3 regions of the Sphingopyxis sp. 22461 genome follow, and region 2 is predicted to be linked to each of the others. Evidence: riboswitches for the same ligand, from Rfam matches in the RefSeq annotation. Region 2 holds a riboswitch; each other region holds the start of a gene.
What was found. A riboswitch is a leader RNA that binds a small molecule or an ion and turns the genes downstream of it on or off. The one in region 2 is predicted to bind cobalamin.
Positions count from the first base shown of each region.

Region 1: linked by a shared signal. The riboswitch ahead of cobO (cob(I)yrinic acid a,c-diamide adenosyltransferase) and the one ahead of metE (5-methyltetrahydropteroyltriglutamate--homocysteine S-methyltransferase) in region 2 are both predicted to bind cobalamin.
Region 3: linked by a shared signal. The riboswitch ahead of ACTJI5_RS05635 (TonB-dependent receptor plug domain-containing protein) and the one ahead of metE (5-methyltetrahydropteroyltriglutamate--homocysteine S-methyltransferase) in region 2 are both predicted to bind cobalamin.

Region 1 covers NZ_JBQENY010000013.1:86,318-96,672, reverse strand. The annotation lists gene ACTJI5_RS20015 (FecCD family ABC transporter permease) at 1-431, opposite strand, end outside; gene ACTJI5_RS20010 (ABC transporter substrate-binding protein) at 428-1,282, opposite strand; gene cobO (cob(I)yrinic acid a,c-diamide adenosyltransferase) at 1,282-1,890, opposite strand; cobalamin riboswitch at 2,069-2,288, opposite strand; gene ACTJI5_RS20000 (MFS transporter) at 2,444-3,682, opposite strand; gene ACTJI5_RS19995 (sulfatase family protein) at 3,728-5,287, opposite strand; gene bglX (beta-glucosidase BglX) at 5,298-7,616, opposite strand; gene ACTJI5_RS19985 (TonB-dependent receptor) at 7,864-10,355, shown strand, end outside.
Region 2 covers NZ_JBQENY010000002.1:458,553-468,907, reverse strand. The annotation lists gene metE (5-methyltetrahydropteroyltriglutamate--homocysteine S-methyltransferase) at 1-2,050, opposite strand, end outside; cobalamin riboswitch at 2,167-2,369, opposite strand; gene ACTJI5_RS04870 (hypothetical protein) at 2,714-3,010, shown strand; gene ACTJI5_RS04865 (hypothetical protein) at 3,130-3,708, opposite strand; gene ACTJI5_RS04860 (hypothetical protein) at 3,727-4,020, opposite strand; gene ACTJI5_RS04855 (RNA-directed DNA polymerase) at 4,298-5,929, shown strand; gene ACTJI5_RS04850 (hypothetical protein) at 6,039-6,674, shown strand; gene leuA (2-isopropylmalate synthase) at 6,689-8,353, opposite strand; gene ACTJI5_RS04840 (rhodanese-like domain-containing protein) at 8,651-9,139, opposite strand; gene ACTJI5_RS04835 (hypothetical protein) at 9,268-9,621, opposite strand; gene ACTJI5_RS04830 (YceI family protein) at 9,706-10,344, opposite strand.
Region 3 covers NZ_JBQENY010000003.1:124,847-135,201, reverse strand. The annotation lists gene ACTJI5_RS05635 (TonB-dependent receptor plug domain-containing protein) at 1-1,661, opposite strand, end outside; cobalamin riboswitch at 1,804-1,987, opposite strand; gene ACTJI5_RS05630 (S41 family peptidase) at 2,039-3,496, opposite strand; gene ACTJI5_RS05625 (RlmE family RNA methyltransferase) at 3,531-4,229, opposite strand; gene ACTJI5_RS05620 (Ppx/GppA phosphatase family protein) at 4,226-5,317, opposite strand; gene ACTJI5_RS05615 (glycine zipper 2TM domain-containing protein) at 5,507-5,914, opposite strand; gene ACTJI5_RS05610 (esterase-like activity of phytase family protein) at 6,076-7,077, shown strand; gene rpmB (50S ribosomal protein L28) at 7,115-7,408, opposite strand; gene tadA (tRNA adenosine(34) deaminase TadA) at 7,549-8,004, shown strand; gene ACTJI5_RS05595 (NAD-dependent deacylase) at 8,091-8,795, opposite strand; gene dapB (4-hydroxy-tetrahydrodipicolinate reductase) at 8,922-9,650, shown strand; gene nth (endonuclease III) at 9,655-10,311, shown strand.

The sequences.
Region 1 (10,355 bases), on a different contig from region 2:
CTTTCGGCCTTGCCCGAAAGGATGAAGAGCAAAGCGAGCGAGAGGAGCGCGCCTCCCGTGGCGAGCAATGGCAGCACGATCGGATGGATGTCGGCCAGCCCGAAATAGATCGCGGCGACACCACCAAGCGCTGCCGCGTTCGACGTGCCGAGCACCGACGGCTCGGCGAGCGGATTGCGCAGATAGCCTTGCAATGCCGCGCCCGCGAGCCCGAGCATCGCGCCAACGGCAATCGCGAGCAACGTGCGCGGTAGGCGGAGATCGAACAGGATGACGCTCGCGACCTTGTCGCCGTCGCCGGTCGCGGCCGCCAGCAGGCGCGTGACCGACAGGTCGACCGCGCCGAACAGCAGCGATGCGACCGCCGACACCAATGCCAGCGCCGCCAACGCGGCGATCAGCGACCAGCGGGGGAGGGCGAAGCGGGTCATGAACGGCCCCCATCGATGCCCGCGATCTGCGCCGCCATGCTGCGCGCCGCTTGCGAGTAGGCGGGGCTGCTGCACACCGTCCACGCCTGCGGGACGCTGATGCGCGGAATGTCCTTGAGCGCCGGATGATGCAGCATTTCACTCCCCTGGTCAGTCACCTTGTCGGTCGCGCTTTCGACGATCAGGAAGTCGGGCTCGGCCGCGACCATCTCCTCGAGGCTGAGCTGCGAGAGCGGCGGCTTGCCGAGCTTGCCCGCGAGGTTGACGAGGCCGACGCGCGTCATCAGCTCGTCGATCAGCGTGCCCGTCCCGGTCATATAACCGCGCCGCTGGTAATAGGCGGCGACGCGGCCCTTCCCCGGCTTCGGCAGGCCCGCCAGCTCACGCTCCATCTGCGCGATCAGCGCCGTGCCGCGCTCGGGATGGCCGACCGCCGCCGCGGTTTCGCGGATCGAGGTGTAGATTTCATCGAGGGTGTTCGCGGTGGCGAGGTCGAGCAGCGGATAGGTGTGCTTCGGCAGCGCGCGGAGCGCTGCGCTGCGGCTCGCCGGCATGCCGATGATCAGGTCGGGTTCGATCGCGAGAATCTGTTCGGCCGAATTGCTGAGCAGCGGTATCCCGCGCGCCTTCGCCGCCTCGCCCGACATTTCGCGGTCGGTCGCATTTTTTGTCAGCCCCGCGATCTGCTTTCGATCTGCGAGCGCAAGCACAAGCTGGTCGGCACAGAGGTTGATCGACACGATGCGCTGCGGAATCGCGGGTGCTTTCGCGGGCGGGTTGGGGGAGGCTGCCCACAACAGGCCCGCGCCGCCCGACAGCGCCGCGAGCGTCAACAGGCCGCGCCGCCGCATCAGAACTCGATCCCCCGCTGCGCCTTCACATTCTGTTCGCGGAACGGATGTTTCACCTGCGCCATTTCGGTCACCAGGTCGGCGGCGTCGATCAGCTCCTGCGGCGCATTGCGGCCGGTGATGATGACATGCGTCATATGCGGCTTGGCGGCGAGCGCTTCGAGAACCTCATCGACCGGCAGATAGTCGTAACGCAGCACGATATTGAGCTCGTCGGCGATGACCATCGCATAGCTTGGGTCGGCGATCATCCGCTTGACCTCGTCCCACGCTTCGCGCGCCACCGCGATGTCGCGCGTGCGGTCCTGCGTGTCCCAGGTGAAGCCTTCGCCCATCGGCTTGAACTCGATCAGGTCCGGGAAGCGGTCGAATACCGCTTTCTCGCCCGTCGCCATCGCGCCCTTCACGAACTGGATGACGCCGACCTTCATGCCGTGGCCGATCGCGCGCACCGCCATGCCAAGTGCGGCCGACGTCTTGCCCTTACCGGGGCCGGTGTGGACGATGATCAGGCCCTTTTCGACGGTTTTCGTCGCGACCTTCTTCGCCTGCGCGGCCTGGATTTTCTTCATCTTCGCCGTGTGTTCGGCGTCGGTACGCGTTTTCATGGGAAGACCCCCCGCACGCCGGCAACGAAGGCGGAGCCTGCCGATGCGCGGGCGCGATCGACCGGTGCTGGCGTCGCAAGCGGCGTAATGCCTGCGCCTCCGGCACCGAAGCGGCTCCAGCCGCTTGGTCGTCGCTCGACGGATGTCTCCGTGCCGCGGCCTTTCCCTGGGCCAGGGCATTGAGCGACCCACGCCGGCAGGTCTCCTGGCTCGCGGGTCAGGGCTTGATGCACGCCTTCCCAGGGTGGCCCCAGTGGCTGATCCGAAAGTTTCGGACCGGTGCATCGCGCTCGCCGCTTACAGTTGCAGGGACAGCCTCGGTTTCGGGGGTTCAGGACGAACCCCGTTACCGCGTTCCCATTTTAAGCCCTCTCGGGCACCGACGCGATCATGCGCGGGGCAAGCCCCGCCCGCGCAGCCCATAAAGGAGCCGCGCTTTTTCGCAATGCCTATTGCCGTTCGACGATCATCGCCGCGCCCACCCCATCGCGCCGAGGCTGCTTACCCTGTTCGCGCTGCCGACGCTCTATGCGCGTTATGGAAGGCCGCGCGTCTAGGGCAACAACCTGCCTTCGTCGCGCCGCGGCATCGGCGCGACGAAGCGCAGCACGAGCGCCGAGAGGATCAGCCAGCCGGCCGAAATCAGGATCGCGGCCGGTAGTGACGCCAGATCGGCGATCAGCCCGAGCGCATAGGCGCCGAGCGCCATCGCGCCGAAGGTTACTGCCTGATAGATCGACAGGCAGCGGCCGAGGATTTCCTCGGGCGAACGGAGCTGCATCGCGACGTTGAGCGTCGTCAGCGTCGACACCCACGCCCCGCCCGCGACGAAGGCGGCAACGATGACCCATGGAAGGCTTGTCGTGAGCGCGACCGGCAGCATCGCGGCGGCAAAGATCAGCGAGGCGGCGGTCACCACCCGGTCGCTGCCCCAGCGGTGCCGCGCCGAACTCACCAGCAGCGCACCGAAGATCGACCCCGCGCCGAAGGCGGCAAGGCATAGGCCATAGATGACCTCGGTCCCGTGCAGCCGGTCGCGGACGAGCGACGGCAGCAGCGCCTGAAACCCCGCGGCGCCAAAGCCGAACGCGAAGCCGCGGATCAGCACGCGGCGTACCGGGTCCGAATGCGCGCAGAAACTTATGCCCGCGGCGATCGCGGTCAGCATCGAAGTGCGGCGCCGCGGCGTGGTTTCGGGATGCCAGCGCAGCAGCACGACGATCAGCACGATATAGCTGATCGCATTGAGCCCAAAGGCGGCGGCCGTGCCGACAATCGAGATCAGCAGGCCGCCGAGCGCCGGGCCGACGCTGCGCGCAAGGTTGTACGCGATGGTGTTGAGCGCGATCGCCTGCGGCAGGTCCCTCGGCCCGACCTGCAGCCGCACCGACGCCTGCCACGCCGGGCCGTTGAGCGCGGTCCCGCATCCGACGGCGAGGGTGAAGAAGAGCAGGCTTAGCGGCGTGATCGCGTCGAGATAGGTCGTCAGCGTCAGCGCCGCCGAGACGATGAGCATCCCCGTTTGCGCCGCGAGCATCACGCGCCGCCGGTCGAAATTGTCCGCGATCGCGCCCGCGAAGATACCGAGCAGCAGGATCGGGATTGTGGCGCCCGCCTGTACCAGCGCGATCAGCAGGTGCGATTGGGTGAGTTCGGTCATCAGCCACGCCGCTGCGACCGACTGGATCATCGACCCCATGTTCGACGCGAGGTTCGCGATCCAGATCGCGCGAAACGCCTGGTAGCGGAACGGCGCGAGCGCGGAGGGCGGGGGTGGCGTGTCGGGACTCACGTATCTGCGCCTAACCCCGCTTGGCCCCCGCGACAAGTCGCCGGCCTAGATCGAGGGTCCGCTATCGTCCTGATACTGGCGCCGAAGTTCGACCAGCTTCCGCTTCATTGTAGCGATCGGCGCCTTCATCGCCGGGTCGTCGAAGCGGTTGTGCATTTCGCCGGGGTCGGTCTTCAGATCATAGAATTCCCAGGCATCGATGTCGGCGCCGTAAAAGCGCACGAGTTTGTAGCGCTCGCCGCGCACGCCATAATGCGCGCGAACCGAATGGAAGCCCGGATATTCGTAATAATGATAATAGACGTCCTTGCGCCAGTCGGCGGGTGGACGGGCGGCGAAAAGTGCGCGCATCGACCGGCCCTGGATGGTGCCCGGACCCTTCACCCCGGCAAAATCGAGGAAGGTCGGCGCATAGTCGATATTCTGAATCGGCGCCGCAACGCGAGTGCCCGCACGGATATGCCCGGGATATTGGATTAGGAACGGCGTCCGCATCGATTCTTCATAGATGAAGCGCTTGTCGAACCAGCCATGTTCGCCGAGGTAAAAGCCCTGATCCGATGTGTAGACGACGATCGTATTTCGCTCGAGGCCGCTGTCCTTCAGATAGTCGAGCACCGCGCCGACGCCCTCGTCGACCGCGGCGACGGTGCCGAAATATTGCTGCATGTAGCGCTGATATTTCCAGCGCGCCATGTCCTGTCCCGCGAGCTTCGCCGCGTTCATCCGGTCGTTGTCGGCCTGCATCAGCGCGTCCCATTCGGCCTGCTGCTTGTGCGTCATGCGGTCGAACGCGCCGGGCCACCGGTTGTAGCGAAGCTGTGCCGATCCCGCCGCGACCGTCATCTTGAGGTCGTGGCCTTCGTACATGTCGCGATAGATATTCATTTCCTGCGCCGCGGCCGCGCGGCGTCCGGCATAATTGTCGAAATAATTGGCCGGGACGGGGAAGGTTAACCCCTGATACTTCTGCACATGGCGCAGCGCGGGCATGAAATTGCGGTGCGGTGCCTTGTGATGGATCAGGATCGCGAAGGGCTTCGACTTGTCGCGGCCGTTCTTCAGCCAGTCGAGGCTGTACTGCGTGATAAGGTCGGTCGCATAGCCTTCGACGACGCTGCGCCCCTTCGGCGTGATGATGTCGGGGTTATAATATTCGCCCTGGTCGTCGAGCACCTTCCAATCGTCGAAGCCGATGCCCGCGGGCGAATGGTTGATGTGCCATTTGCCGAACATCGCGGTGGTGTAACCCGCCTGCGACAGCGCGCGGGGCCAGACCCAGACATCATTGTCGAACTTGTTGCCATTCTGCTTGAAGCCGTGCGCGTTGCTCTGGCGGCCGGTGAGCAAGGTTGCGCGGCTGGGGCCGCAGAGCGAATTGCCGACGAAGCTGTTCGTGAAGATCGCGCCGTTTCGCGCGATCCGGTCGATATTCGGCGTCGGCGCGAGCTTCGACACCGGCGACCCATAAGCCGAGATCGCCTGATAGGCATGATCGTCCGACATGATGTAGACGATGTTCGGCCGCTCGGGCCCCTGCGCGCGCGCCGGTGCGGTGAAGACCAGCGGCGCGGCGGCAAGGGCGATCAGGTTGCGGACACGCATCGGCGTCATCCTATTCGGACAGCTCGAAACTGGCCTCCGACCCTTCGGCCGACGACGGACCGACCCACAGCTTGAACTGGCCGGGCTCGCTGCCCCAGCTCATGTCCTGGCGCGTGAAGGCGAGGTCGGCGTCGGTCAGGGTGAAGCGGATCGTGCGCTTCTCGCCCTTCTTGAGCATCACCTTCTCGAAGCCCTTGAGCTCCTTCACCGGCCGCGTCACCGACCCGACGAGGTCGCGGACGTACAGCTGCACGACCTCCTCGCCATCACGCGCGCCGCTGTTGGTCACGGTGACGCTCACGGTCAGCTTCTCACCCGGGCGGATTTTCGCCTTGTCGAGCGTCACCGGCGAGTAGGCGAAGCTCGTGTAGCTGAGGCCGTAACCGAACGGATAAAGCGGGGTGTTCGGCGTATCGAGATAGCGCGAGACATATTTGGCGTTCGGATCCTCGGGCTTGATCGGCCGCCCGGTATTTTTCATGTCGTAATGGATCGGCACCTGCCCGACATTGCGCGGGAAGGTCACGGGCAGCTTGGCCGACGGGTTGTAATCGCCATATAGAACGTCGGCGATCGCATGGCCGCCCATCGTGCCCGGATACCAGGCCTCGAGGATCGCATCGACATTGGCGTCGGCCCATTCGATGCTGTTCGGGCGCCCGCTCATCAACACGAGGATGATCGGCTTTCCGGTCTTTTTCAGCTCTTCGAGCAGCGCCTGCTGGTTGCCGGGCAGTTCGAGCGAGGTGCGGCTCGCCGCTTCGCCCGTCATGTTCCAATGCTCGCCCATCGCCGCGATGATGACGTCGGATTTCTGCGCGAGCGCGATCGCCTCGGCAAAGCCGTCGTTCTTGCCCGCGTCGGCGAACTGATAGCCGGCACCCCGGGCATAGGCGACCGTCGTGCCCTTGGGCGCGCGCGCCTGCATCCCCTCGAGCAATGTCACCGGCCGCTCCTTGCGATCACCCGCGGCGGACCAGCTGCCGATCATGTCGTCCTTGCTGTTGCCGAGCGGGCCGATCACCGCGATCGACTTTGCTGTCGCGGCGAGGGGCAGGGCATTGTCCTTGTTCTTCAGCAGCACGATCGACTTGCGCGCGACGTCGCGCGCCGCCTCGAGGAAGTCGGGGCGATAAATGGTCGCCTTTTCGCGCGCTTCGTCCGAGTAGCGATAGGGATCCTCGAACAGGCCGAGGCGATATTTCATTTCGAGGATCGCTTTCACCGCCTCGTCGACGCGTTTCACGTCGACCTTGCCCTCGGCGACCGACTTGGCGAGGTGATCCATGAACACCGCGCCCTGCAAGTCCATGTCGACCCCGGCGTTGATCGCCTGTTCGCCCGCTTGTTTCAGGTCGCGCGAATAGCCGTGCGGGACCATTTCGTTGATCGACGTGTAATCGGTTACGATGAATCCCTTGAAGCCCCATTTCTTGCGCAGCACGTCGGTGAGCAAATAGTGGCTGCCCGACGCCGGGACGCCGTCATATTCGTTGAACGAGGTCATGAAGGTCGCGGCGCCGGCGTCGGCGGCGGCCTTGAAGGGCGGCAGATAGATGTCGCGCAGCGTGCGTTCGGAGATGTCGACGGTGTGGTAATCGCGGCCGGCCTGCGCCGCGCCATAGGCGGCGAAATGCTTGGCGGTTGCGAGCACGGTGTCGACACGCTTCAGATCGTCGCCCTGGAAACCGCGCACGCGCGCGACCGCGATCTTGCTGCCGAGGTAGACATCTTCGCCCGCGCCCTCGGACATGCGGCCCCAGCGGGGGTCGCGCGCGACGTCGACCATCGGCGCGAATGTCCAGTGAATGCCCTCCGCCGATGCTTCGGTCGCAGAGATTCGTGCTGCTTTTTCAATGGCTTTAAGATCCCAGCTCGCCGCCTCGCCGAGCGAGATGGGGAAGATGGTGCGGTGGCCGTGGACGACGTCATAACCAAAGAGCAGGGGGATCTTCAGCCGCGTTTCCTCGACCGCCAGCCGCTGCAGCTCGCGCGTATATTTGGCGGTGAAGGCATTGAAGATCGACCCGATGCGCCCCTTGCGGATATCGTCCTGATAGCCTTTGCGCATCGTCGGGCCGGTCGAATCCCAGTCGCTGGTGAGCAGCGACAATTGCCCGACTTTCTCGTCGAGCGTCATCTGCGCGATCAGGTCGGCGACGAAGCGATCCATCTTCGGATCGGGACGCATCCAGCCCGCGGAATCCATCGACGCCGCCTCGTTCGTGCTCGTTGTGGGCTTGGCCATCAGCGGGGCGGGGGAGAGCTGCGCAGCCACCATCAGAGTGGCCAGCGTCAGGCATGTGAGGTTGCGCGTCATCGGCGGCATGATTCGTCCTTCCCAGTCGGATTTGCTTATACATTGTCACGAGGATTGGCCGAAATCGGCCGAAAACCGGCTGGCCCCCGATTGCATCCCTCTGTGTCGCTTCCCCCTATACAGTGATCGTGAAACCGGTTACAAACTAAAAAAACAACGACGCGATTTCCCGCGACTCGTCGCTGCACCGGAGGCAAGGCCGGCCAGCGAAGAAAACGAGCGCGGGGAATGTCGGGGGCCAAAAAGGGAGGATGCCGTGAAGTTTCCGCATGAATTTCAGACCGTTTCCGCGCGCCGGTCGCGCGCCCGCACGCTCGCCGCTGCGCTGGCATGGAGCAGCGCCGGTGCCGCGCTCGCCGTCGGGGTGGCGACACCTGCGTATGCGCAGGTGTCGAACGCCTCGCTGCGCGGCACGATAAAGGCCGAGGGCGGCGTGTCGCAGGTCACCGCGATCAACGTCAACACCGGCCTGACGCGCACCGCGACGGTTGGCGCGAGCGGCAGTTACAATATCGCTTCGCTTCCGGTCGGCACCTATCGGCTTGAAATCACGACGCCGGGCGGCGTGCGCAACACCGACGAATTCACCCTCTCGGTTGGACAGAGCGCCGTGCTCGACTTCGATTTCTCGCAGCCCGACATCGCCGAGGGCGGCGATGACGCGATCATCGTCACGGGCACCCGCATCCGTTCGATGGAGGGCGGCGAGGTCGGTTCGAACATCACTCAGCGCCAGATTGAGGTATTGCCGCAGAACAACCGCAACTTCCTCGCCTTTGCCGACCTCGCGCCGGGCGTCCAGTTCGTGACCGGGGCCAGCGGCCAATCGCGCCTGCAAGGCGGCGCTCAGGACAGCCGCGGCGTCAACATCTTCATCGATGGCGTGGGGCAGAAGGACTATGTTCTCAAGAACGGCATAACCGGCCAGGATTCGACGCAGGGCAATCCCTTCCCGCAGCTCGCGGTCGGCGAATATCGCGTCATTTCGTCGAACTATAAGGCCGAATTCGACCAGGTCAGCTCGGTTGCGATCACCGCGGTGACCAAGTCGGGCACCAATGAATTCCACGGCGAAGCCTTCATCGATTACACCGATCAGAGCCTGCGCGACGCGCGGCCGACCGAACTGACGACGAGCAAGGTCAAGACGAAGGATTTCCAGTTCGGCGGCGCGCTGGGTGGTCCGATCATCAAGGATATGCTGCACTTTTTCGTGACCTATGAAGGCAAGCGGCAGCAGCAGCCGGTCGACGTCCAGCCGGGACTCAACCTGCCGGTCAGCTATTTTCCGTCCGAATATCAGGGCGTGTTCGGCCCGACCAACGCGACGTTCAACGAAGATCTCTATTTCGGCAAACTCAACTTCCAGCCGTCGAACAGCGACTTGATCGAGCTGTCGGGCAAATATCGCAAGGAAACCGGCGAGTTTCTGGGCAGCGGTTTCAACGCGCGCAGCACGATCAGCTCGCAGGATGTCGAGGAACTGCGCGTCACCGCGCGCTGGGAGCATACGGCCGACAACTGGATCAACGATTTCAAGCTGACCTATGAAGACGCCAAATGGGCGCCGACGCCGACCGAATTCGGCAACGGCTTCCTCTTTGCCTATGCCGGCCCGTCGCCCACCAATCCGCAGCCGGGTGTGGTCGTCCGCGGCGACATCCTGCGCATTGGCGGCGGCAGCAATTTCCAGGAAAAGGGCCAAAAGGGCTGGGGCGTCCAGAACGACTTCACCTGGACCGGGTTCGAGGGCCATACGATCAAGGTCGGCGCCAAGGCGAAATGGGTCGAACTCAATTCGCTGCAGCTCAACGCCTTCAATCCGGTTTATACCTATAACCCGGCGTTCAACCCCGGTGGTGGCACCTTCAACGACGATGTGCCCTACCGCGTCCAGTTCGGCGCCTCGACGGGCAACGGCGACCCGATCATCAATTCGAAGAATTTCCAGTTCGGCATCTATGTGCAGGACGATTGGGAGGTTACCGACCGGCTGACGCTGAACCTCGGCGTGCGCTGGGATTATGAGCGGACGCCGGCCTTCCTCGACTTCGTCCACCCCGCCGACGCGGTGAACGCCGTGTCGCCGGCCAATTACCCGAACCTCGTCAACGCCGATTACGACATCCGCGACTTCATCTCGACGGGCAGCGAGCGCAAGGCGTTCACGGGCGCGTGGCAGCCGCGTATCGGCTTCAGCTACGAGCTCGACGACGATGGGCGCTTTGTGGTGTTCGGCGGGGCGGGGCGCTCGTACGACCGCAACCAGTTCGACTTCCTGCAGCAGGAAATCAGCGTCGGATCGTTCACCACGCGGACATTCAACTTCATCACCGGCGACCCGAACAACACATGCGCCCCCGGGCCGACCTGTGTGCCGTGGAACCCGATCTACCTGACCGAAGCGGGCCGCCAGCAGCTGCTCGCCGGCGCCGGCGCGGGCGGCGGCCGCGAGCTGCGCTTCATCGAGAACGACCTGAAGGTTCCCTATTCGGACCAGTTCAGCCTGGGCTTCCGCGCCAGGGTAACCCCGTTGTTCGAGGCCGAGGTCGGCTATAGCCATATCGAATCGAAGGACGGCTTCGCCTATCTGCTCGGCAACCGCCGTCCCGACGGCACCTTCTTCCCGCCGGCACCCGCGGCGCCGAACTCGCCCTTCGGTTTCGCGCCTCCGGGCTTCGGGTCGATCATCATCGGGACCAACGGCATCGAAACCAGCGCGGACACGGGCTATCTCAAGCTGGTCAA
Region 2 (10,355 bases):
GCTCCATCTGCGACCGCGCGGTCTCGATCGAGATGACGTCGGCGTCCATCGCGCCGATCGCGCGGATGATGTCGTTGAACTCCGAATAGCACATATGCGTGTGGATCTGCGTGTCGTCGCGGACGCCGCTTGCGGTGATCCGGAAGCTTTCGACCGCCCAGTCGAGGTAATGCTGCCATTCGCTGCGGCGGAGGGGGAGGCCTTCGCGCAGCGCGGCTTCGTCGATCTGGATGATCGCGGCGCCGGCAGCCTCGAGGTCCTGCACCTCGTCGCGGATCGCGAGCGCGATCTGGCGGCAGCTCGTCTCGCGCGGCTGGTCGTCGCGGACGAAAGACCAGTTGAGGATGGTGACGGGGCCGGTGAGCATGCCCTTCATCGGCCGGTCGGTCTGGTCCTGCGCATAGCGCCACCAGTCGACCGTCATCGCCGCGGGGCGCGCGACGTCGCCGTAGAGGATCGGCGGGCGGACGCAGCGCGAGCCATAGCTTTGCACCCAGCCGGCGCGGGTGAAGGCGAAGCCGGCGAGCTGCTCGCCGAAATATTGCACCATGTCGTTACGTTCGAACTCGCCGTGGACGAGGACGTCGAGGCCGATTTCCTCCTGCCATTTGACCGCGGCGCGCGTTTCGACGCGCAGATAGCGGTCGTAGGCGGCATCGTCGATCTCGCCCTTGATATGCGCGGCGCGCGCCTTGCGGACCTCGGGAGTCTGCGGGAAGCTGCCGATCGTCGTGGTCGGGAAAGCGGGGAGGGCGAGGCGCTTTTGCTGCGCGTCGCGTCGGTCGGCGAAGGGCGAGGCGCGGTTGGTGGCGGACTCGTCGAGCGCGGCGAGGCGGGCGGCGACCGCGGGGTTGTGGATTTTTGGCGAGGTCTGGCGTGCGACCGCGGCGATGCGCGAGGCCGAGAAGGCGGCGAAGCTCGCGTCCTCGCCTTCGTTCAGCGCCTTGGCGAGCGCGGCAAGCTCTTCGATCTTTTGCGCCGCGAAGGCGAGCCACTGCGCGATTTCGGGGTCGAGCGACGTTTCGAGCACGAGGTCGACGGGGACGTGGAGGAGCGAGCAGGACGGGGCGAGGATGAGGTCGCGTTTGCCGGCGAGTTCCTTGAGCCGCCAATAGAGGTCGGGGAGGTTGGCGCGCCAGATGTTGCGGCCGTCGACGACGCCGAGCGAGAGCAGAACGTGCGGCTGGAGCTTCGTCAGGGCGGGTTCGAGCTGGCCCGGCGCGCGGACGAGGTCGAGGTGGAGGCCGTGGACGGGAAGGTCGGCGACGAGACCCAGATTGTCGCCCAGACCACCAAAGTAGGTGGTGAGCATCAGCTTCGGCCCGCGGGTAGCGAGGCGGGCGTAGGCGCGTTCGAAGGCGGTGCGCTGCTCGGCCGAAAGGTCGAGGACGAGGCAGGGTTCGTCGATCTGGACCCACTCGGCGCCGGCCTTGGCGAGGCGGGCGAGGATTTCGGCGTAGGCGTCGAGAAGCTGCGGCAGCAGCGCGAGCGGTTCGACCGCCTTGCCCTTGGCGAGCATCAGATAGCTGACGGGGCCGAGGAGGACGGGGCGCGTTTGATAACCCAGCGCCTTGGCCTCCTCAAATTCGTCGAAGATCTTGGTCGAAGCGATCTTGAACGTCTGACCCGCGGTCAGTTCGGGGACCATGAAATGATAGTTGGTGTCGAACCATTTGGTCATTTCCTGCGCGGTGGTGTCGTGGCTGTGGCCGCAGGCGGACGGCCCCGTTGCATCACCTTGCGCGCCGCGGGCCATGGCGAAATAGAGGTCGGGGTCGACGGTGTCGCCGCTCCAGTCGTAGCGCGGCGGGATCGCGCCGATCAGCGCGCTGGTGTCGAGGACGTGATCGTAGAGCGAGAAGTCGTTCGAGGGCAAAATGTCGGCGCCGAGTGCCTTTTGCCGCGTCCAATTGAGGGCGCGGAGGCCCGATGCGGCGGTCTGCAGTTCGGCGAGCGTGGATTTGCCCGCCCAATAGCTTTCGAGCGCGAATTTGAGCTCGCGGCGAAGGCCGATGCGGGGGAAGCCGAGGGTGGCGACGCTGACAGTCATTTCTTCAAGCACCTTGCAAGGGGCAAGGCGCCGGGCAGACGAGCAGGCACGCGTCTGCGCCCGCAAAGCAAGGGTCGGGCGCAGCCATGCATGCGGCCTGACCGGACACCCCGCCGGAGGACGTATCTGACGAGGCAGGTCTCCTGGCTCACGGATCGACGCGGCGGTCTGGCCTTCCCGGTTCCTTGCGAACCAGTGACACATAGCGACCATCGCTCACCGCTTACAGTTGCGGGGGCAGCGCCGGTTTTGCACCGGCTTCCCGTCTTAGCTCCACGCCGTGCAACGGGCGCGGAGAACCTCGACAGGTTGGAACATAACGAAACGGCAGGCTCTGTCAACACACATATAAAGAATTCTTTATATGACATTTCCGGGGCACGGATCGGGCGGCGCCCCGGCCCGGCGCGCCATGCCATCGTCAAGTCGTTTGTCGATTCGAAATGGCGACCCGTCGAACGGACTGCTGATGATACTGGGCAGTATGACAATGATATGCCGTATATTTTCGAGGTCGTGCGCCGCCCTTCGTGGTGCCGTCCGTATGTCCGTGTGACGCAGGAGACGCATCGCCGACCCAATATTTCGCCCCCGGCGGCGGTCACGGCTGGGCCAGCCGTCGGGACTGCCCCCTTCGTTTCCCCCACCGAAGGCTCTCCCCCAATGAAGCTCCCCCAGCAAAACCCCAGCGGCTCCAACGACGGCGAATGCGACTGTCTGCCGCGTCCAGAAATACAAGCCGACAGGCCCGCGCTGACGACTTTTGTCCTGCGATACCAGGATGCCTGGTTCGGAATGGAAAAGCGCGTCGCGTTCGAGGCCGAAGATGTCGCGGCGGCGCTCGTGATGATGGAGCGCGAGCCGATTGGCGCGTGGGCCGAACTCACGAGCGAGGGCGAACTGATCTGCCGCCGCGGGTATGAGCCGGGCGGCGCGGCCGGCTATTGGGTCGTCGACTGAGGCGCGGGGCGTCAGAAACGCTCGCGGACCATCTCCCCGCTCTTCGCGCACGGCGCCTTCGCGTTGCCGGGGTCGATCGCATACGCCAAACCTCGTCATTCGCGCGAAGAGGATAGGGTTCAACCGCTCGCCGATTTCCGCAGCTTTTCGCTCGCGGGCGCCGGATCGTTCGCGGGCGCGGGGAGGCCGAAGAGGGCGCGGCGGGCGGCTTCGCCGGCGCGGCGCAGCGGTTCGACGAGTTCGGCATGGGCGGCCTCCCACGCTTCTTCCTCGTCCGCGTCGAGCGTGCGTTCATAATCCTCGTCGCCGAACGCGCCTTCCTCGATGCCGATAAAACCGCCCGGCGGCGGGAAGTTGGTGCGCAGCTCGCCGGTTTCCTCGTCGTGCCAGACGGTCATTGCCGCGGCCTCTTCCTCGGGGGTCGGCCCCTCCTCGTCAGCGCTTTCGGGTCCGGCGTCGAAAATGGCGGAAATCTGCGCAACTTCATTCGCGATTGCGGTTCCGCGCCACAGGCTGGCGAGGGGATTGGCGCGGTTGTCGCGCGCGGCGAGCCAGAGCGCGAGGGCGGCCGCCATTCCGTCCTTCTGCCCCTCGGCGTCGGTGTTTTCCGCCCCGGCGGCGCCCGGCGCCACAGCTTCGGCGGCGTCGAAGAGCGCGAGGAAGCCCGGCCAGTCGCCGGCGATGATCTGCGCGAGCATCTCCTCGCCCAGCCATCCTCATTTTTGGGGTGCGCGCGTTTCGACCATCTTGTCGAGCCGCGCGAGCATCGCGAGGCCGAGGCGCGAATCGATGCGGCGGCGCTTGGTGAAGGTGCGGCCCTCCTCGCGCTGGATCTCGGCGGTTTCGTCATAACCCCAGATCGCGCGGTCGAGCAGCTCGTCGACAAGCCGCCCGCGCGCAATCAGCAGCGCCGCGGCGCAGCCGAGCCTGAACGCCGCGCCCTCGGGCCGCTGCTTCAGCTGATAGACGGCGGACGGCGACATGCCGACCTTCGCCGCCGAAATCTTCACCGACCCGTTGGTGGCGAAGGCTTCGAGAAAGTCGCGCTGGAGCCGCGGCGTCCAGTGATAGCTGCCGGGGGCAGGGATGGTGGCGGGGTTATGCGCGGCGTCGTCTATCGATTCGTCCTTTCGGTTAGATAAAACCGATGAAATGAACCATATGGGTGAAATGTAGGAAAGGCTTCTTTTCGCTCTTTGACGGCGCCAAGGTTGAGATGTATCTGCGCCTAATAGTACCGGTGCTGAGACGAAAGCGCGCCGTTATGCTTGTGAGAGGAAGAGCAGAATGGCCGCCAATGTGACCAAGGATCATTTTCTGAAAGCTGCCTTAGAAATAGGGCAGAATGGCGAAAATGATACGTTGCCCTACGATATAGATGCTCAATTCGTGAAAGAAAAATCCGAACAGCTATCGGAAATTTGCTTTGGTTTGTTTGAGCGTTTGGAGAAAGTTCAGCGCGCTCAAGCTGTGTCTATAGTTAACTCATTTAACGTGGGAGCGGAGAGGTTACTCGTTGCTACCGGCTCGCACGGATTTCGGATTACGACAAAGCTCCACCCGTTCTGGAATCTTTATCTGAATGGTTTGGCTTTTGGGATAGCTGAGGCGAACGAGCCGCTTAGATCAAATAGAGTTCATTCGTACCGTCTTGGTAAAGATCCAGCCCAACTGTTTGATCGAGATAGATCATGGCGTGCCTATAAAGAGGCTACGCTAGCCGATAATGCTATGGAGCTTGAGGGAGCGGTGGTCGTTCAAACAGACATATCTAGCTTCTATGATAGGATTTATCACCACAGGCTGGAAAACTCCCTAGATCGGATATTCCCGAACAAAAATATATCAGTTCAAATTGATAGGCTGCTAAATAAGATATCGTCAGGGAGGTCATTCGGCCTTCCTGTCGGGGGCCAGTGCTCTCGTGTACTTGCTGAAGTGATGATGGTTCCGATAGATAATTCTTTATCCGACGCTGGCCTGCATTGGCATAGGTATGTCGATGATTTCACAGTTATTTGTTCGTCTCAGCAAGATGCATATACTGCACTATCGGTCCTCTCGCACGCATTGGCCGATTTCGGCTTGTCTCTCAACAGGACCAAAACCACGATTTTGAGTGCGAAGCATTATAAGGAATATGTGGCCGCTCAGCTTGGAGATGGCGAAAGCACAAGCGTAGCTTTGAGGGAACTCGATCTTCATTTTGATCCTTACTCCGACCACGCGCAGTCGGAGTATGATGAGTTAAAAAAGTCTGTTGAGAATATAGATATCGAGTTCTTGCTGAATCTTGAGAGAGAGAAATCTCAGCCAGACGCATTTGTTCTCGCACAGATCAGCCGTACCCTGAAATTCCAGGACCCCCAGACCGCAGCCAATTTATGCGCAACGCTTTTGGATCCAAAGAATCTCGATTCTTTTCGAGCCTCTTGGTCGAAAATTATGCGTGGCATATATGCAGTTAGAGCGAGCGAGGAGTTTTCAGAGATATTCAAAAATATTGATGATTTGCTAGATATTGTACCTCAGAAGGTGCCTCATCTTCTCTTACCGGAAGGGAATGTTCTTCATTATCTGCGAGCAATTAGATTTGTTAGATCGGATGTCAGGGGGCGCTCGGTCCGAGAAATATATGATAGGACATCTTCTCACACCGTTAAACGTGCTTGCATAGATTGCTGGCGGCATTGGGCAGATAGTGCGAGCTTTCAACGGTTGCGAAACCAGTGGCAGAACTTGGGAAGCTCTGAACAGCGTATGCTTTGGTTGGCAGCTAGCAGATTTGGGGATGAAGGTACGCACGCGCGCAAGCAACTGCAGAGCACGTTGAATACCGCTTGGCGGGTTGGTGTCGAATTTGGCAATGGGCCAACATTCGCTACTCTATATGAGGAATGGTCGAAGGATGTTGCGTAGGAGATTACCGCTACGCGACCCTCGCACAGTTGCGCGCGACATACCGGGCATACTGGATATCCTTTTTCCTCGACTTAGCGGGGGACTGGTAACATCGTTGAATAAGCGAATGTTCCACTTTGAAGAGATAGCGCCGATCCATGATTCCCTCGTAGTATCGAGCGCTCTCCAACCGTCTATGCTTTTCGAGTTGTCGGTCGTACGCGCAGAGGCAATTCTATCGGGCAACGAGAATCCCGACTGGCCGACTTACCTAGACGTCGCGGTGAAGCGGCAGAGTCGACACTTTGATGCTAAAATTCCTAGCGCACTTTACGAGAATGACGTCGAAATTGCCGAGTTGGCGGCGCGAAATCTTGTAACGATGCTGCGGGGCATCGAGCGTCAAAATCAACCTCACCAACTTAGCAGCAATCCATTTGTTCCCGGTCTCGGATGGATTGCATCAGGTGTAGGCGACTTCGCTTTGGGTAACATCCTTATTGAGGTGAAGCACACTGACAGAAATTTTATCGCAGGCGATTTTCGGCAAGTCTTGATCTACTGGATTCTTAAATACGTTTCTTACCTCGAACGCGACGATGAGGTTTGGACGGATTTCATCTTGATCAATCCTCGTCGAAATTCTGCTCTTTCTTTGAATTTCGACTATCTAATCAAAGCTGCTTCCCCGAACTTGAGTCGCCTTGAAATTTACGAGCAATTCCGATCGATTGTGGGGGGCGAGGCTGAAACGCGGTTGTAGCTAGGCTCATCGCTCTAAGCCCCGTTCGCCGCCGACAAGATCGCCCGCACACTCGCCGTCGCCACGTCCGTATCCAGCCCGCAGCCGAACAGGCTCTTCCCGTCGGCGGTGCGGCACTCCACGTACGCCGCGGCCTGCACATTGCTGCCCTGGCCGATCGCGTGCTCGCTATAGTCGACGATGTCCATGATCGGGCCGCCTGACTCGGCGAGCGCGGCGATGACGCTGCTCATCAGGCCGTTGCCGCGGCCGCTGACGCTGCGCGGGGTGCCGTCGATGGTGAGCTTGCCCGCGAAGATGCGGTCGGTGCCCGCATGGCTTTCCGACCAGTCGACGAGCTGGAAGCGCTTGCCCTCGGTGACCAGATAGGCGTGGTCGAAGGCGCCCCAGATGTCTTCGGCGCCGAGTTCGCGGCTCGTTTCGTCGGCGAGCGCCTGTACGACATGGCTGAAGCTCGCCTGCATTTTCTTGGGTAGTTTCAGCCCCTTGTCCTGTTCGAGTACCCACGCGACGCCGCCCTTGCCGGACTGGCTGTTGACGCGGATCACCGCTTCATAGCTGCGGCCGAGGTCGGCGGGGTCGATGGGCAGATAGGGGACTTCCCAGCGCTCGTCATTCTGGCGCTCGCGCGCGGCGAAGCCCTTCTTGATCGCGTCCTGATGGCTGCCCGAAAAGGCGGTGTAGACCAATTCGCCGCCATAGGGGTGGCGCGGGTGGACGGGAAGCTGGTTGCAATATTCGACCGTCTGGATGACCTCGTCGATGTTCGAGAAGTCGAGCTCTGGATCGACGCCCTGCGTGTACATGTTGAGCGCGATGGTGACGAGGCAGGTGTTGCCGGTGCGCTCGCCATTGCCGAACAGGCAGCCCTCGACGCGGTCGGCGCCCGCGAGCAGGCCGAGCTCGGCCGCGGCGACGCCGGTGCCGCGGTCGTTGTGCGTGTGCAGGCTGATGATCGCCTTGTCGCGGCCGGGCAGATTCTTGGCGAAATATTCGATCTGGTCGGCGTAGATGTTCGGGGTCGCCGCCTCGACCGTCGCGGGGAGGTTGAGGATGATCGGGTTGTCGGTGGTGGGCTGGAGGATGTCCATCACCGCGGCGCACACCTCGATTGAGAAATCGATTTCGGCGGTCGAGAAGGTTTCGGGGCTGTATTCGAAGCGCCAGTCCGTCTGCGGCAGACGCGCGGCGTTGTCGCGGAGCTGCTTTGCGCCCTCGATCGCGATCTGTTTGATGTCGGCCATTTCCATGCCGAAGACGATCTTGCGCCACGCGGGGCTGACCGCGTTATAGACGTGGACGATCGCGGTCTTTGCGCCCGCGAGGCTGTCGAAGCTGGTGCGGATGAGGTCGGCGCGGCTTTGCGTCAGCACCTGCGGGGTGACGTCGTCGGGGATGCGGCCCGATTTCACGAGGCCCGAGATGAAGTCGAACTCGGTCGCGCCGGCGCTGGGGAAGCCGACTTCGATTTCTTTCAGCCCGATGCGGACGAGCAGGTCGAAGAAGCGCGCCTTTTTCTCGGCATCCATCGGGTCGATCAGCGCCTGATTGCCGTCGCGCATGTCGGTGGAGAGCCAGATCGGCGCCTGGGTGGTGACGCGGCCGGGCCATTCGCGATTGCTCAAGGGAATCTGCGGAAAGGCGCTGTACTTGACCGAGGGGTCGCGGAGCATGGTCATGATGTTTGGACTTCTTCTGGTGGTTGCGATGCTGTGTCGATCGGACCCTTGAGCGGGTGGCCGCGACTAGCGCGCAGCCAGTGTCACGCCCAAGGGCGTGTAAGTCGCAGAAGAAGAAGGGCGTTGCCGCGCATGGGGAGGCTATTGGTTCAAAATGTCGCGTTTGGCAAGGGGGGAGTGTGAAAATTGCGTGGTTGTACCTCCTTCGTCATCCCCGCGAAGGCGGGGATCCCGCTATTGCGGTAAAAGCGGGACCCCCGCCTTCGCGGGGGTGACGAGTGAAGAACGGCGGCGGGCTCAGCCTGTCACCCATTCGACCTTCGGATCGGTGAAATCGACAACGTCGGCGAGTTCGCGGACGTTCGGATAACCATAGCCGACGAGGTTGATGAAGGTCTGGATATTGAGTGCGAGCGCGGCCGATTTGAGCGGCACCGGGCTGCGGTGGTTCGAGAAATTATTGTTGCAATAGATGAGGATGGGGCGACCCGCGTTGGCGCCGATCACCGCGGCGAGGCTCTCGGCGGTGAAGTCGGTGAGCGGCAGGTTGACCGCGCCCTTGATGTGGCCGCGCGCGAAGGCGTCCTTCGAGCGCGCGTCGAGGAGGAGGGTGCCGGGCTTGGCGGCCTCGGCCTTGAAGGCGTCGAAGGCGATGAGGCGCGTCGCGCGCGCGGGGGCGACGCTGGCGGTGAGCGCCTGGAAGGCGGGATAATCGATTTGCGGATTGGCCTGCGCCAGCGCGGGGGTGGCGACGGTGAGGGCGAAAGCGAGAAGCAGGGTGCGCATGGTGATCCTCCCTTGAATGGGGGGAAGCTACGCCGCCTTGGCTGGCTCTGCGATGAACCGAAAATGTCGCCGGGCCGCAAGGGATCTTGCGGCCCGGCGCAGTGCAGGGGTTGGTGGCGGGGCGAGCGTCAAGCGGCTTCGCTCTCGTCGTCGTCTTCGTCCCACGGTTCGAAAACCTCGTCCTCGATCAGATTGTCGACCGCGTGGATGCGCACGCCGATGCACCAGTCCAGAAGCGGGCCTTCCCATGCGGCCTCGACTTCGCTGAGGACTTCGGCGGCGTCCGCCGGGCGGTCGCCGACGAGGTCGAAATCCTGCACGCCGTCGTCGGGCGGGGTGATGTAGACATGCGGGTCGAGCCGGATATTTGCCCAGCCGATGGTGGGGGCAAGACCCTCGACCTCGACGACCAGCAGCGGATTTTCCTCGTCGCCGTCGATCGAGGCGTTCACTTCGACAATTTCACGTACCAGTTCGCTCATCACATGGCTCCTGTACGAAAAGGGGCGGGACCATCGCTGGCCCCGCCCCCCTTTTACCCGGCGCGTGTGACAGATTGGGTGCGCTTACTGCTTTTCGAACGCGGCGTGGATTTCGAGTTCGACCGCGTCGCTGACGTAGGGAATGCCCATCGAGACGCCGAAATCGCTGCGCTTGATCGTGGTTTCGGCCTGGAAACCGATGGTTTCCTTCTTGTTCATCCCCATGCCCGCGCCGTGGAAGTCGACGTCGAGCGTGACGGGCTTGGTCACGCCGTTGAGCGTCAAATTGCCGGTGACCTTGGCCTCGTCGCCGTCGCTGTCGAGCACGACGCTGGTCGAGACGAATTTGGCGTCGGCGGGGGCGGCGCCGAAGAAGTCGGGCTTGCCGCCGTCCTTGCCGGCGCGCAGCAGGTGGCTGGTCAGGCCGGCGCTGGCGGTGGTGACCTTTGCCACGGGGATCGTGACGTCGACCTTCGCCGCGGCGAGATTCTTGGGATCGATGACGAGCGTGCCGGTCACGTCGCCGAAGATGCCGGTATATTTGCTGAAGCCGAGGTGATCGACTTCCCACACGACCATCGTGTGGCCGGCGTCGGCGGCGTAGGTGCCCGCGGTGACGCGCGTCTTGTCGGGCGCGCCGGGGGCGGAGCCGCCCTGCGCGAGGACGATCGGGGTGGCGACGACGGCGAGTGCGAGGGCGGCGAGGGGGACGATGCGACGCATGAGAAAGTCTC
Region 3 (10,355 bases), on a different contig from region 2:
TTGGCGGTGCCTTCCGAGCGGTCCTCGGCGACGATCCAGCTGGTATTGCCATCGAGCGTCAGCCCGCCGAGCGTGAGCGCCGCGGCCGCCTCGACGCCATGTGCTTCGCTGCGCGCGACATTCAGATAATAGCCGAAGCGCGGGGTCGCCGGGCTGCTGCCGGGCACCGTGCAGAGCGGATCGGTCGAGGTCGGAAAGCTGCAGCTGTTGAAGATGATCTGGTTCGTCGTCGTGCGGTCGAACCAGCTCGCGCCGACGACGAGCTTGCGGTCGAACAGATGCTGCTCGATGCCGGCTTCCCAGCCATGCGCTTCTTCGGGATCGAGCCCGACATTCCCATATTCACTGAACAGCTGATAAAGCGACGGCGCCTTGAAGCCTTCGCCATAGCTGGCGCGCAGCACGGTGCCGGTGGCGAGACGCCAGACGCCGCCCGCCGCGAACAAGGTTTGCCCGCCGTAGCGGTCGTGATCGTCATAGCGGACGCCGCCGTTGAGCGTCAGGCCGTCGATCGGCTCGATGCTCAATTGACCATAGGCGCTCGTGAGTTCGGCCTTGCCGCGCACGAACGCCGGAAGCGGGGTCGCCAGCGATGCCGAGGGCGAACGGCTGCGGAAGTCCGAGCGTTCATTCTCGGCCCCGAAGATCGCGGTGATGCGATCGGTAAAATCGAAGCTGCCCTGATATTCCCAGCGCTTGTTCTGGCCGTCGGCCTCGAAGCTCTGCGGGCGTGCGCGGTCGGGGTTGAAATTATCGCGGTTGGTGTCGGTATAGGCAAAAGCGACGCGGTTGCGGAACCGTCCGCCCGCGAGGTCGAAATTGAGCCCCGCATAGCCGACGAATTCCTTGTTGAGCCCATAGTCGTTGCTGTCGGTATTGAAGCCGTCGAATTCGACGCGGCCGCTCGAATAATAGCCGCGGACCTCGGCGCTGACATTGTCGGCGAGCGCCAGTTCGGCGCGGCCCGAAAGATTAGTGTTGCGATAGCCGTCGCGCTCGACCCCGCCGAACGCCTTGGCGTGCGACGAAATGCCGTCGGTGGTGAAGCGCTGGCCGCCGAGGCGCCAGGCGAGCGGGCCGGTACGGCCGCCGATCGCCGCGCGCGCGCTGACGGTCTCGCGCGACCCGGCCTCGAGGTCGAAGCTGCCTTCGAGCGATTTTTCGGGCGAGGCGGTGACGACGTTGACAACCCCGCCGATCGCCTGGCTGCCCCACAGGATGGATTGCGGGCCGCGCAGCACCTCGATCCGGTCGATATCGCCGATGAGCAGGTTGGCGAAGTTGAAGCCGCCGCCGGTCGACGACGGATCGTTGAGCTTCACCCCATCGATCACGACGACGGTGTGCTCCGATTCGGCGCCGCGGATGCGCAGCGAGGTCGAGGTGCCGTAGCCGCCGTTGCGCGCAATGCTGATGCCGGGCGTGCGGAGCAGCAGTTCGGTGACGCCGATATCCTGCGCGCGGTCGATCGCTTCCTTGTCGAGCACGGCGATCGACGACGGCACTTCGTCGAGCGTCAGCGGCGCGCGCGTCGCGGTGACGATGATGCTGTCGCCGTCGGCGGCGACAGCGTGCGCGGTCGACGCTTCGTCGGCGAACGCAGCGGAGGATGCCGCAACGGCGGCGAGGCAGATCGAACTTCGGAAAAACACTTTAAACACAGGATAACCCCTCGACAATGCCGCTCACGAACACGGTCGATGCGGTTGTCCCGGGGACACACGACATCGCCCGCGCCCATGCGCGGCCAAGCTTGTCGTCATGCGGGTTCACCCCCGTCCGCCCGGCACACCCTGTCCGCGCGAAAGACGACGGCGACGGGCAGGTCTCCTGGCTTGCGGGTCAGCGCCGGTCGGCCGCCTTCTCGGGACCGGAATCCCAATGGCAAGTGGCCGATGGCTCGCCGCGTACAGTTGCAGGGGCAGCCGGGGTTTTCCCGTTCCCTCTTAGTCCCCGTCGCCGGGGAACCTGTCGCTTGCCGCGGCCGTTAGCCCCTTTTTCGGGCCGCGGTCAATTGCTGCGATGCAGCAGGGGGCGATCAGAACAGCCCGGGCAGTTCGCGCTGCGCCGCGCTCGGCCGCTCGGGGGTCAGCATTTCGGGCTCGGCGAGCACGCGCGCGCTGCGGCTCCGCGCCGCCGCCCCCGCGCTGGCGTCGGCGATCCGCGTGGTACAAGCGGTGCCCGACAGGAAGCCGATCGCGGCGCGGATCGACGCCTCGCGCGGGTCGCCGAGCGGGACGGTCAGATCGTCGCTCGCAGCGCAGCTGTTCGTGATTTTCGGAGCGAGGCCGTCATAATAGTCGCCCGCGCCGGCCGAATTGGCCGTCGCAAAGGCGACGACGCGCATGCGGTCGTCGCATTCGGCCTTGTCGAGCGCGATCTGGCCGACCGGCTTGCCATAGGTGTTGCCGCCGACCAGCGTCATATTGGCGCCGAGATAGGGCAGCATCGAATTGATCACGAGTTCGCTCGCCGACGCGGTCGACGCGGTGCCGATAAAGGCGATGCGCGTCGGCGCGATCGACTGGCTTACCGGCGCAAAGCGGTGCTCGTCATTCTCTGCGGATTTGTTCGGACGAAAACGGGTCTGCGAAAACAGCTGCCCGGCGCGGCCCGCGCCCATCAAATCGCCCATCAGATTGGCGGTCGAAACGAGGCCGCCGCCATTGTAGCGGAAATCGATGATGATGTCGGTCACGCCGCGCGCGCCGAAATCGGCGAAGGCCGCCTTCAACTGGGCGTCCGCCGACGAGATGAAGGTGCGGAGGTTAAGATAGCCGTAGTTGCGGCCGCCCTCGGTGATGATCTTTGCGCCATAGCGGTCCGAAACCGGGTCGAGCGAATAATCGGCTTTGGCAACGGTGACGTCGCGCGTTCCGGCCGCGTCGGTGATGCGCAGCACGCGGCTGACCCCGGGGTCGCTCGGGCCGAGTGCATTGGTGAGGCCCGCGGTCCCTTCGGCGGCGACGATGCTCGCCACGCTACGCAAATTTCCGCTGTTCGTGCCGATGGCGACGATCGCGGTGCCGCGGTCGATCCCGGCAGCAAAAGCCGGCGCGCTCTCATAGGCTTCGGCAATGAGGATGCGCTGACCCGCCGCATCATAGCTCATGCGGACGCCGAAGCCCGCGCTCGACCCACTGGCGTAGAAGGCGTTCTCCTCGGCGATCGAGGTGATGTAGGTAAAGAAACGATCCTTGTTCAGCGCGCGCGCCGGGGCGACGAGCGCGTCGATATAGGATTCGACATTGCTATGGCTCGCCGCGCTGACGTTCGCGATGTCGTTCGGGAACAGATACCATTCGTCGATCACCGCTTTCGCAAAAGCCTGGCGCGACGCCAGCGCGCAAGTGGCGGTCGGGGTGGGGGTTGGCGTTGGGGTGACCGTGACGGCGCCGCCGCTTCCGGGGGTGCTCGAACCACCCCCGCCGCCGCACGATGCCAGCATCAGCGCGGCAAGCGTCATAGCCGCGACCGACTGCCCCGACTTGGCCATCAAAATTCTCCCCCGGTTCGAGCCATTACACTGTTTATTCCGCGTCCTTGCTCCGGCCCTTGAAGCCTTGGGCGATGACATAGAGCTCGGGCGACCCCTTGCGGCTCGCCGGCGGTTTGGCGTGCTTTACCGTTGTGAAGTGACGTTTTAGTAGAGTCAGCAGTGTGTGATCCGCCCCGCCCGCGAACACCTTGGCCACAAACGCGCCGCCGGGCAGCAGATTCTGCACCGCGAAATCGGCGGCGGTTTCGGCAAGGCCGATCGTGCGCAGATGGTCAGTCTGTTGATGGCCGACAGTGTTCGCCGCCATGTCCGAAATGACGAGGTCGGGGGCGCTGCCGAGCGCTTCGATCAGCGCGTCGGGCGCCGCATCGTCCATGAAATCCATTTCGAGGATTTCGACGCCCTCGATCGGCTCGCAGTGGAGCAGGTCGATCCCGGCGACACGCGCGCGCGGGTTCGCCTTGCGTACGACCTGCGACCAGCCGCCGGGCGTGATGCCGAGGTCGACGACCGCGCGCGATTTCTTGATGAAGCCGAATTTCTCGTCGAGCTCGATCAGCTTGTACGCGGCGCGCGAGCGATAGCCCTCGGCCTGCGCGCGGCGCACATAGGGATCGTTGAGCTGGCGTTGCAGCCAGCGCGTCGACGAGACGCTGCGCTTGCGCGCGGTTTTGACGCGCACATGGAGACCGCCGCGGCCGCTGCCACCCTTTCCGCCGGCACCGCTCATTTGCGATACTCGCGGCGGGTGACGGGGATGTCGCGGCCCTGCATCGCCAGCGTGCGCAGGATGCCCTCGCGGATGCCGCGGTCGGCGACACCGACACGCACGGCGGGCCACAGGTCGATGATGCTCTCGAGGATCGCGCAGCCCGCGACGACCAGGTCGGCGCGCTCGCGGCCGATGCATGCGATTTCGGCACGATCGGCGATGCTCGCGTCGGCAAGGCGGCGGCTGATGTCGCGCATCGCATCGGATGGGACCACCAGCCCGTCGACCGCGCGCCGGTCGTATCGCGGCAGGTCGAGGAAGACGCTGGCGAGCGTCGTCACGGTGCCGCTGGTGCCGAGCAGGCGCAGCTTCTGACCGGCAAAGCGTTCGGCGCGCCCGGCAAAGGCGGCAAAAGCTTCGCGCGTCACTTCGCGCATATGCGCATAGGCGGCCTGGCGGCCGGCGAGGCTGTCGTCGGGAAGCGGCGCATGTTCGGTCAGCGAGACAACGCCCCACGGCACGCTGATCCAGTCGTGGATCTTGACGTCATGGTCCGACACATCGACGTGCATCAGCTCGGTCGAACCGCCGCCGATGTCAAAGATCAGCGCCGGGCCTTCGCCGGGCTCCATCAGATTGTGGCAGCCGAGCACCGCGAGCCGCGCCTCTTCGGCGGCCGAGATGATGTCGAGGACGATGCCCGTTTCGCGGCGGACACGCTCGGCCAGTTCCTCGCCGTTGCTCGCGCGGCGGCACGCTTCCGTCGCGACCGCGCGCGACAGCGAGACGTGGCGGCGGCGCAGCTTGTCGGCGCAGATCGACAGCGCCGCGACGGTGCGGTCCATCGCCGCGTCGCTGATGCGGCCGCTGCCGTGCAAGCCTTCGCCGAGGCGGACGATGCGCGAAAAAGCGTCGATGACGACGAGCTCGCCATTTTGCGGGCGGGCGATCAAAAGCCGGCAATTGTTGGTGCCAAGGTCGATCGCGGCATAGCTGCGCGGCCGCGTGATCGGCATCGGACGCGATTCGCCACCCGCCTTGTTTCGTCCTTTTACCGCCGGGCCTGGCCGCGGCGGTCGCCCTGATGGCGCTGCCATTTGCCGCATGGCTATCGTAACCTGTTCTGCTCACGCGCCCGCAAGACCGCAGGCGTGCACTTGGCAGCAAACCTAGGCTTTCCCGGCCATTATGGCAAGGCCTCCTCCCCGGCCTGCTGGGCGCAAAGAAAACCCCGCCCGGCGCGGGGCCGGGCGGGGTGGAGGAGGGAAGGAAATTATTGGGGGTCGGGACAGCCCTTAACGGCAGCCGTCATTCCCCTTGTCGATCGCGCGGCCGGCGAGGGCGCCGACAGCGCCGCCGATGATCGTGCCGACCGTGCGGTCGCCGCGGCCGGCGATTTCATGACCGGCAAGGCCGCCTGCAATCGCACCGATCACGGTGCCGCCGGTGCCCTTGTCGCACTGGCGATAGTTGCGGCGGTCACCACGGTAATAGCGGCGATCGTTGCGGTAATCGCGGCGGTCGCGGCGATAGTCGCGGCGGTCATAGCGGTCGTAGCGACGATCGTCGCGGTCGTAGCCGCTGTAATAGCTCGAATAGCCGTCGCGGTCATAATAACCGTTCTGCGCCGCGGCGGGAGCCGCCATGCCCAGCGTCGCGGCGGACATCAGGGCGGCGATCGAGAGGGTCACCATCTTTTTCATTGTCGTTCTCCTTCGTCGTCATTGGCCCGACTGGGCTTTGTCGATGAAACAGGTTTTGCCTGATTCGCATTGAGCGAAGCCTGAACATGGTTGTTGGCTGATGTTCAGCTTTCTGCGGCGAACCGCTTCCCTTTCGCGTATCGCCGCCCTAACCCGCGGCGATGCGCCGCTTGCTCTTCGCTGCCCTGATCTTTCTTGCCGTCGGTCCGGTGCCCGGCACCGTCATGCGCTTTCCCAAGGGCGACATGACCGAAGGCGCCGCCGCGCGTCCGCTGGTTTTCGCGCCCGAGGCTTCGGGTGCGATGCGGTTCGTCCGCGGCTGGCATCTCGTCAGCCCGCACAGCCGGTTCGGCGGCTTTTCGGCGCTCGCGCGGATGGGGCCGGACCGGTTTCAGCTGATCGGCGACAATGGTTATGGAGTGCGCCTGACGCTCGATGCGCGCGGTTCGGTTTCGGATGTCCGGATTCGCGCGCTGCCGACGCCCGACGGCAGGCCGCAACGCAAATCCATGGTCGATGCCGAGGCGATGTTTGTCGCCCCCGAAAGCGGCAAGAGCTGGATCGCGCTCGAGGGGATCAACGAAATCTGGCGACTCGATGCCGGTCTTTCGGCAATCGAGTCGCGACGCAAGCTGCCCGAACCGGCGCGCTGGCCCAGGAATCGCGGGCCTGAGGCGATGACGCGGCTGCCGGACGGCCGGACGGTGGTCTTTCTGGAAGACGCCAACGACGATCCGCGCGGGCGCGAGGCGTTGATCTACACCGGCGATCCGGCCGCGCCCGGTCCCGCGCCGATTCGCTTCTTTTATGATTCGGCGGGGCGCGGGCTGGTCAGCGCTGCCGCGGCGCTGCCCGACGGGCGCATCCTGATCGTGCACCGGCGGCTCGGCTTCGACCCCGTTTTCACGACGATCGTCGCTGTCGTCGACCCCGCGGACATAAAGAAGGACGCTGTCGTGCGATCACGGACGATCGGCCGCGTCCCGGCGGCGCTCGCCGAAAATTATGAAGGCGCGGCGATTTCGGTCGAGCAGGGGCGGACCTGGCTGTGGCTCGTTGCCGACAATAATTTCAATGTCTGGCAACGCAGTCTGCTGCTGCAATTTGAACTGGTGGGCCTGCCGTCGAAAAAGAGGCCGGACAGCAAAAAGGCCGCGCGGTGATCCGGCGGCCTGATTGCTTTTAGCGATTCGAAAGCGCTTAAGCGGCCTTTTCGGCCAGCTTCTTTGCGACTTCCTTCTTCACCTTGCGCGCCGAAGTCGACAGCTGGTCTTCGCCGGCCTTCAGCAGCCAGTTGTCGAGACCGCCATTATGCTCGACCGTGCGCAGGCCGTGGGTCGACACGCGCAGCTTCACACCCTTGCCGAGCGCGTCCGACAGCAACGTCACATTCTGCAGGTTGGGCAGGAAGGTGCGCTTGGTCTTGTTGTTGGCGTGGCTCACATTGTGGCCAACCTGGCGGCCCTTGCCGGTCAGTTCGCAGATGCGCGACATGGTCTTCGTCCTCGTCAAAAAAATTTCGGATCGGCGTCCGGGCACTTCCCGCAAAACGGGGAATACAGGACCGGAGTGAGCCGGGAAAGGCGCGCGCTTATCGGCTTGCAGGAGATTCGTCAAGCGCATAGGCCGCTTTTATGGCCCAGTTTCCGCTCCCCGAACCGATGCGCCGCGCGCTCGATCTCGCCCGCATCGCCGCGGAATGGGGCGAAGTGCCCGTCGGCGCGGTGATCGTCAAGGACGGTGCGATTATCGCCGAGGGCCACAACCGCCCGCGCGAATCGCACGACCCGACCGCGCATGCCGAAATCGTCGCGATTCGCATTGCAGCGTCCAAGCTCGGCAACGAGCGGCTCGACGGCTGCGACCTCTATGTGACGCTCGAGCCGTGCGCGATGTGCGCCGGCGCGATCGCCCACGCGCGAATCGCGCGGCTCTATTATGGCGCCGACGATCCGAAGGGCGGCGCGGTCGTCCACGGTCCGCGCACTTTCGCGCAGCCGACGATCCACCACCGGCCCGAGATTTATGACGGCATCGGCGAAGATGAAGCGGCGGCGCTGCTCAGAGATTTCTTCGTGGCGCGGCGGTAGAAACCTACCGTCGCCCCTGCGAAGGCAGGGGCCGCGAGAGATTCAGCGCTATGCCCACGGCGGCCCCTGCCTTCGCAGGGGCGACGTTATTCCTTCAACATCTCCGCCACCCACTCGGGCACCAGCCGCGTCGCCGGACCCTGCCGCGCCTCGTTGAACCAGTAGCTGCCCTGGCTCGGCTCCATATTGAGCTCGAGCGTCCGCGCGCCCGACGCGCGCGCCTCGCGCACGAAGCCCGCGGCGGGATAGACCGCGCCCGACGTGCCGATTGAAACAAACAGGTCGGCGCGGTTCAGGGCGTGGTAAATGTCCTCCATCCGGTACGGCATCTCGCCGAACCAGACGATGTCGGGGCGCAGGGTGCCGACGATGCCGCACGCGCTGCACGCTGGCCGGTCGAGCAACGGCCCCGTCCACGGCACTCGCGCGTCGCATGCGGTACACCAGGCATTGAGATGCTCGCCGTGCATATGGATCAGCCGTTTCGCGCCTGCGCGCTCGTGCAGGTCGTCGACATTCTGCGTGACGATCAGCAGTTCGCCCGGCCAAGCGGCGTCGAGCCGCGCGAGCGCTTCATGCGCGGCGTTCGGCGCCTTGGTCTGGATCGCCTCGCGCCGCATATCGTAGAAGCGCAGGACAAGGTCGGGATCGCGCGCAAAGGCTTCGGGGGTCGCGACATCCTCGACGCGATGCTGTTCCCAGAGGCCGCCGCTGTCGCGGAAGGTGTCGATGCCGCTTTCGGCCGAAACGCCGGCGCCGGTCAGGATGACGATATTCTGGATGTCACGCATAACTCCTCTCTATCCGCTCGCATCGAGCGAAGTCGAGATGCCCATCGGCATTACGTCATTTTGATGGGTATCTCGACTTCGCTCGACACGAGCGGCTAAAGGGAGCGGCAATTTAGGGGACGGCATATGACCAGCATCGGCATTATCGGCAGCGAAGGGCGGATGGGCGTCGCGCTCGCCGCCGCGATCTCCGAAGCGGGGCAGCGCAGTTGTGGCGTCGACCGGGGCGGCAATGTTCTGAGGCTCGCCAGCGACGCCGACGTTCTTGTCGATTTCTCGTCACCCGCGGCGCTCGAGGCGACGCTCGACGCCTGCGTTGCGGCAAAAACGCCGATCGTCATCGGGACGACGGGGCTCGAGGAACGCCATCATTATCTGATCGACGATGCCGCAAAGGATATCGCGGTGCTCCAGACCGGCAACACCTCGCTCGGCGTCACGCTGCTCGCGCATCTGGTGCGCGAGGCCGCGACGCGGCTCGGCGCCGACTGGGATATCGAGGTGGTCGAGATGCACCACCGGATGAAGGTCGACGCACCGAGCGGCACCGCGCTGCTGCTCGGGCAGGCGGCGGCGCAAGGGCGCGGGATCAATCTCGACACCTGCTCCGAACGCGGCCGCGACGGGCTTACGGGCGCGCGCGGTCATGGCAAGATCGGCTTCGCGTCCTTGCGCGGCGGGACGGTTGCGGGCGACCATGACGTGATCTTCGCGGGCCCCGAGGAGATGATCACCCTCTCGCACCGCGCCGAAAACCGCATGATCTTCGCGCGCGGCGCGGTGCGCGCGGCGCTGTGGCTGCTCCAGCAGAAGCCCGACCGCTACACGATGCCGCAGGTGCTCGGGCTTAACTGATCCGATGAAAAAGGCCGATATCTTCGAATTCTACCGGCGGCTCGCCGAACTCAACCCGAGCCCCGAGACCGAGCTGGAGTTCGGCAACACCTATCAGCTGCTCGTCGCGGTTGTGCTGTCGGCGCAGGCGACCGACGTCGGGGTGAACAAGGCGACGCGGCGGCTCTTTCAGGAGGTAAAGACCCCGCAGCAAATGATCGACCTCGGCGAAGAGGGGCTGAAGCAGCACATCAAGACGATCGGACTGTTCAACGGCAAGGCGAAGAATGTCATCGCACTCAGCGAAATCCTCGTCCGCGAGTTTCACGGCGAGGTGCCTGCCGACCGCGACACGCTCGTCGAACTGCCCGGGGTCGGGCGCAAGACCGCCAATGTCGTGATGAACTGCGCCTTCGGCGCCGAAACCTTCGCGGTCGACACGCATATCTTCCGCGTCGGCAATCGCACCGGGCTCGCACCCGGCAAGACCGTGCTCGCGGTCGAAAAACAGCTCGAAAAGAATACCCCCGCACCGTTCCGCGTCGGCGCGCATCACTGGCTGATCCTCCACGGCCGCTATATCTGCAAGGCGCGCACCCCTGAGTGCTGGCGCTGCCCGGTCGTCGACCTCTGCCGCTACAAGCCGAAGACGCCGGCACCGAAGGCGAAGAAGGCGGCATAGGAATCGTCGTCCCGGCGAAAGCTGGGACCGCTGCCGCCCGGCCA